Regions from separate parts of the Ruminococcus sp. 5_1_39BFAA genome, predicted to be linked through region 2. Evidence: predicted binding sites of a transcription regulator. Region 2 holds the regulator's gene; the other holds the start of a gene.

Region 1 (3,426 bases), on a different contig from region 2:
CTGCTGACAGCTCATGTCCACTTCTTTTTCAAAGCATTTGCGGATATATCTGGAACTGAGACCAAAGCTTTCCGCCAACTGCTCCAGATTGATTTCCGTCATGTAATTTTCGTTAATATGCCGGATAATGTCCCATACCTTTCCCGCTTTGCCGCTTCGGGTTTTTGACTGTTCCTCCTCCAGCTTTAAAGACAGCTCGATAAATAACTGAAAAAAACCGAATAATAGCTGCGCCCTTTTTTCCTCAGTTCTGTTCTGTCCTCTGAAAATCCTGCACACATTTTCCATCATATATTTTATAGTTTCACAATCCGACAGCTTATAGTACCGTTTATCCTGGCGCAGAAAGCTTACCCTCTCGCCCAGTGCTTCCGGCATTTCTATATAAACCTCAATCTGCGTAATGCTGCATTTTTCTTTCTCATCTACAATAAAGCAATGCGATTCTCCCGCAGATATGCTGATACAATCCCCACGCTTAAGCGGTACAAATTCATCCTCCACACCAATGATGCAGTGCCCGGAATTCATAAAAATAATTTCTATTTCTTTGTGCTGATGGCTGTTAAACCTGTATGCTGACGGAAACCGGAAAATCCCCGCATTGCGGATCTCAATCTGAAAAGTGCCCCCTATTAACTGCTGCATAATATCCTGTTCCAGATTGCCCATGTCTTCTCACATCCTTTTTACAATTTGGAACTATTTTATCATGTTGAAGGTAAGATTCCTACAAGGAAACGCAAGCCCCTTTTGGATTTTCTGGTTATATTTTATCTGCTGTCGCTGTCTTCGTCTTTAAAACAACGGAACTGTATTCTTTTTACTGTGTATTTTTCGGAACTGTATTATCACTTCCTTCCACCCGGTTTTTCCTTTATCTTGCCACTCATAAAATTCTATCTCACGCTCTCCTTGCCCAACCAGAAAGCATCATGATTCCTCACAATCTATGTGCTCTAACGCCCAAAATAAGCCCTGCCGAAAATCATCCGGCAGGGCAGTGAGGGGGGGGTATGAATCTATCTATAAAATTAACGAAGCTTTCTTTGGTAAAATATCTATCTAAACCCCGGCTGCCGCTTCCGTACCGCAGCCGGGAAATCCTATTGTTTAACCTTCAATACAAATGTATTTCTTTTCTTCTACTTCTCTTTTTGTTTCTTCCTTCGGGAAGGTAACCTTCAGTACACCGTTTTCGTATTTCGCATGAACATCCTCCTGCTGAATACTTCTGCCTACAAAGAAGCTTCTGGAGCAATGACCTGTATAACGTTCTCTGCGAACATATTTGCCATTTGCATCCTTCTCATCTTTGTTATCGGTCCTGGTAGCCTGTAAGGTCAGGTAACCATCCTTAAGCTGAATCTTCATGTCTTCTTTATTAAATCCCGGCAAATCAACCGACAGCTCGTAATTTCCATCAATGTCCCGGATATCTGTTTTCATCAGATCTGCACTGCCGCCGCTAAAGCCTCTTGATACCGCATCTCTTCCCAGCGGTCTCATCCAATCATCAAATAAATCCTCTCCAAAAATACTCGGCATTAACATAATCAATTCCTCCTTTTTATTCTTACACATTTATGTGTTTCTATTGTTTCCAAAGAGACTCTTTTTATTTCCTCTCTTGTTATAGCTGTACTATAACTCATTTTGTTAGCACTGTCAATAGGTGAGTGCTAATTATTTGTGAAAAATTTGTGATATCTCAGAGAAATAACTACCGCTATGGACTAACTGGCCTCCGTTTTCTTACGGGATCATATATACTCCCATTGGCATATCTCCCCGCCATATTGCGTAATCCAAATGATACAATTTGAAAATCGGAGCTATTGTTTTTTGAGTATAAGAAAACACCCATGGTTAGGACGCTTTGATTTTGCCTTTTCGTTGATTTCGGAGCCGCGTTGCAGAAATCCATTTTCCGTGAAAATAAAGTTTTCGCTTGGCGGTAAGACGGATTACGTAATCCTGCTTAAGTTCATCAAGTTTTAAAAACATTTTGTTGTCATCATACCCTCTGTCCATGACAAAGGTTGCTCTGCCCAAAAGAGCTGCACCGCGTTCCATAGCAGAAAAGGTTACGTCATTGATAGATGTAAAACTCTTTTCTTTTGAGGAATGGATTTCTGAGAAGATGCTGACAGGATGATTATTTTTTGTCAGCGCATAGGCTTCTGTCACATGGTAGCCTTTTCCATAAACATTTTTTGTATCGGTACTTTTAGAGCCATCCCTGACAATACCGAGAGCCTCAAATTTGTTTTGCAGCTTAATTCTACTACAAAAAGAATGAGGATTCCTTATATTTGGGGCATTTTTTGAAAGTTGTTTATGATAATGTTTATGGAAATGAGGTTCTGTGGATAAAAGTACGGAAACTCAAGTTTGCGGAATTATTGACAATTTTCATGGAAAATGCTATCATTAGCTTTAAATTAGCATAAGGAAAAGCGTTGACGGAAACAAGTAGCATATTAGTCGCAAACAGAGAGAGTATTATTTGGTGGAAGATACTTATGTGGATTGTATGCGAAAACCATTCTCGAGCTGTAATACTGAAAGTAGATGTAAGTATTACCGTACACCTGCGTTAAAGGTTAGGATTTGATGGAATCTGAAGTAAAAAATTAAGGTGGAACCGTGCATTAAGCACCCTTAAAGATATACAGTTAGTATCTTTAAGAGTGCTTTTTCTTATGTTAAAAATATAGATTAAGAAAGAGGAAGAACAAAATGAAGATTAAGATGAAGGATGGTTCCATTCAGGAAGCAACATTTGAAGAGAAGTTAGGCAGAGATGCGTTTAGACACACAACAGCACATATTTTGGCGCAGGCAGTGAAAAGGCTCTATCCATCTACGAAGTGCGCAATAGGTCCGGCTATTACAGATGGTTTCTATTATGACTTTGAATTTGATTTCAATTTTTCGGAAGATAATTTTTCTGAGATTGAGGCAGAGATGAAAAAAATCATAAAAGAAAACCTGCAGCTTAAACATTTTACGCAGGAGCGTGAAATGGCAATGAATGCAATGCAAGAGAGAAATGAAACATATAAAATTGAAATGCTAAGGGATTTACCGGAAGATGAAGAAATTAGCTTTTATCAGCAAGGCGAATATTTGGAAATGTGTGCGGGGCCGCATGTAGCATATACCAGTGCAATTAAAGCATTCAAGCTTTTGTCTGTTGCCGGAGCATATTGGCGAGGAAACGAAAAGAACAAAATGCTTACAAGAATTTATGGTACATCTTTTCCGAGTAAGGACCTTTTAGAAGAATACTTAAACAGAATGGAAGAAGCAAAAAAGAGAGACCATAGAAAGTTAGGTAAGGAATTAGGATTGTTTGCTTTGTTGGATGAAGGTCCAGGATTTCCGTTTTTCCTTCCGAAAGGAATGGTATTAAAGAATTTG
Region 2 (3,426 bases):
AGGCTCACAGAGATTGATGTGCTTACCGGCGAGATCAAATGTGAGGTTTCACATGTGGGCATATTTCCGGCATCCCATTATGTTGTGCCGATGGACCAGATACTCCGCGCAGCAGGGGCCATTGAGGAAGAGTTAAAGGAGCGCGTGGAATATTTTAAAAGTGAGGACAAGCTTCTGGAGGCACAGAGGATTTCGGAGCGGACTAATTTTGACATTGAGATGATGAAGGAAACAGGATTCTGCTCCGGCATTGAGAATTATTCCAGGCATCTGGCCGGGTTGGAGCCGGGGCAGCCGCCGTATACGCTGCTTGATTATTTCGGAGATGATTTCCTTTTGATCATAGACGAGTCCCATAAGACGGTACCTCAGGTGGGCGGCATGTACGCCGGGGACCAGAGCAGAAAGCAGACGCTGGTAGATTACGGCTTCCGTCTTCCTTCGGCAAAAGATAACCGTCCATTAAGCTTTGAGGAGTTTGAAAAAAAGCTGGATCAGGTACTCTTTGTTTCCGCCACACCGGGTGAATATGAGCATGACCATGAGCTTCTGCGTGCGGAGCAGATCATCCGTCCTACCGGGCTACTTGATCCAAAAGTGGAGGTGCGTCCGGTAGAAGGGCAGATTGACGATTTAGTGGGCGAAGTAAATAAAGAGGTGGAGAAGAAACATAAGATTCTCATTACCACCCTCACAAAGAGAATGGCAGAGGATCTGACAGAATATATGAAGGACATCGGCATTCGTGTGCGGTACCTTCACTCAGACATTGATACGCTGGAACGTGCGGAAATCATCCGCGATATGCGGTTGGATGTATTTGATGTGCTGGTGGGTATCAATCTGCTTCGTGAAGGTCTGGATATCCCGGAGATTACGCTGGTGGCGATTCTGGATGCAGATAAAGAAGGCTTTTTGCGTTCGGAGACATCCCTGATCCAGACTATTGGTCGTGCGGCCAGAAACAGTGAGGGGCATGTCATTATGTACGCCGACAATATGACAGATTCCATGAGAAATGCGATTGATGAGACAAACAGGCGCCGCGCCATTCAGGAAGCATATAATAAGGAACATGGAATTACTCCTACCACCATCAAAAAAGCAGTGCGTGACCTGATCGCTGTGTCCAAGGCAGTTGCGGAGACTGAGATCAAGCTGAAAAAAGATCCGGAATCCATGGACAAAAAGGAGCTTACAAAACTGATTTCACAGGTGGAAAAGCAGATGCGCGCTGCCGCTGCAGATCTGAATTTCGAGCAGGCAGCCGAGCTGCGAGACAAGATGATAGAATTAAAGAAGAATCTTGCGGAATTAGAAGAATAAATATAGTGTGTAAAAAAGTACAGGTTTTCCGAGACGGTGGATTAAAAAAGCGGAAGAGAGCCTGTACTTTTTAATCTGGAACTCCTTTTTTGGTAAAAACATGAAAATTTCACAGAAAAAAATTGTAAATAATATTGACAAATCCATGGAAGAGGTGTATCTTAACATCATAAATGTTAGCACTCCAATAAAATGAGTGCTAACAAAAGGAATTCTAAAAGAAAGGAGCAGACATTTCATGGATGAAGTATTAGATGAGCGCAAAAGGAAAATATTAAAAGCAATCATCAAAACTTATATGGAGACAGGTGAGCCGGTTGGTTCCAGGACGATTTCCAAGTATCCGGATTTAAATGTCAGCTCAGCAACCATCCGAAACGAAATGTCCGACCTGACGGACATGGGCTACATTGTGCAGCCTCACACTTCGGCTGGAAGAATTCCGTCTGATAAAGGCTATCGCCTTTATGTGGATGAGCTTACCAGGGAAAAGGAAGCGGAAATCGCAGAGATCCGCGACATGATGATTGAGAAAACGGATAAAATGGAAAAGGTATTAAAGCAGGTTGCGAAAGTGCTTGCAGCCAATACGAATTATGCTACCATGGTCACCGTTCCTCAGTACAGCGGAAGCCGCCTGAAGTTCATTCAGCTTTCACGGGTCAGCCCTCAGCAGCTTATAGCGGTGGTTGTCTGTGAAGGCAACGTTGTCCGTAACCAGATTATCAATCTTGATGAGGAAATGGACGACCAGACAATCCTGAAATTGAATCTTCTTCTGAATACCAACTTAAATGGCATTCCCATTCAGGATATCAATCTTGGCATGATCGCCAGACTGAAGGAACAGGCGGGAATCCACAGCGGTGTGGTTGCGACGGTTCTGGACGCTGTTGCGGCAACCATTCAGGTGGATGAGGAAGATATGGAAGTATATACGTCAGGTACTACTAACATTTTCAAGTATCCTGAGCTTGCAGACAAAACAAGAGCCAGCGAGCTGATTTCCACTTTTGAGGAAAAGAAGGAACTTTTAAACATGGTACGCGAGGAAATGGCGGACTCAGGAAATACCGGGATCCAGGTCTACATTGGAGATGAAGTTCCAGTGCGTACTATGAAGGACTGCAGTGTGGTTACCGCTACCTACGAATTGGGAGAGGGAATGCACGGAACTATCGGAATCATTGGTCCAAAGAGAATGGATTATGAGAATGTGGTAGACAGTTTGAAGAAATTAAAGGTCCAGCTTGATGAAATTGTAAATAAGAAAACATAGAAAGGCGGTAGAAAGCGTGTCAGAAGAAACAAAAAAAGAACCTGAAGTGCAGGAGGAGGCAGTTGATATTCCGGTATCTGACGGACAGGATGACGAGGCAGCGAATACGGCCGACACAATGAAGGAACCGGTTCAGGAAGAATGCTCTGAGGAAAATGCGGCAGAAAGTGCCGAAGAGTCTGAAAAGGATTCCGAAGAAGATTCAGCTAAGGCACCAGAGGGAAAATCAAAAACATCCTTCTTTGGCAAAAAGAAAAAAGAAAAAGACAAATTTGAACAGCAGATTGAAGAGCTTACGGATAGGCTGAAAAGAAGCATGGCAGAATTCGATAATTTCCGTAAACGTACGGAGAAAGAAAAAGCCAGCATGTATATCATTGGCGCTAAGGATATTGTAGAGAAGATCCTTCCTGTTGTGGACAGCTTTGAGAGAGGGCTTGCACAGGCACCGGAGGAAGACGCATTTGCCGACGGCATGAAGATGATCTACAAACAGCTTATGACCGCACTGGATGAGATGGGTGTGAAACCGATCGAAGCAGTGGGAAAAGAGTTCGACCCGAACTTACACAATGCAGTTATGCATGTGGATGATGAAGAGGCAGGCGATAATGTAATCGTGGAGGAATTCCAGAAGGGTTACACCTACAAAGATTTCGTAGTCCGCCACAGCATGGTGAAGGTTGCGAATTGACCGAAAGTAACTTAACGAGGCCGACCGAAGGGAGAGGCGAGTTTAGTGAATCGGACTTCCGAAGAATCATCTAAAATATATCACAGGTTTTATTAATATAGGAGGAAATTTATCATGGGAAAAATTA

Evidence for each region. The regulator HrcA, encoded in region 2, represses chaperone genes, less so after heat shock. The targets are predictions, from matches to a motif close to TGTTAGCACTCNNNNNNNNNGAGTGCTAACA.
Region 1: ACESZH_RS18620 (Hsp20/alpha crystallin family protein) is a predicted target of HrcA. The motif match lies at 1,658-1,688, and genes of this name have one in related genera.

Annotation. Positions count from the first base shown of each region.
Region 1 is NZ_CAXSVO010000025.1:20,025-23,450, forward strand. Features, by position in the region: gene ACESZH_RS18615 (helix-turn-helix domain-containing protein) at 1-672, opposite strand, end outside; gene ACESZH_RS18620 (Hsp20/alpha crystallin family protein) at 1,114-1,554, opposite strand; gene ACESZH_RS18625 (hypothetical protein) at 1,870-2,190, opposite strand; T-box leader at 2,454-2,669, shown strand; partial or broken gene thrS (threonine--tRNA ligase) at 2,743-3,426, shown strand, end outside.
Region 2 is NZ_CAXSVO010000014.1:66,718-70,143, forward strand. Features, by position in the region: gene uvrB (excinuclease ABC subunit UvrB) at 1-1,326, shown strand, start outside; gene hrcA (heat-inducible transcriptional repressor HrcA) at 1,565-2,605, shown strand; gene grpE (nucleotide exchange factor GrpE) at 2,622-3,299, shown strand; gene dnaK (molecular chaperone DnaK) at 3,414-3,426, shown strand, end outside.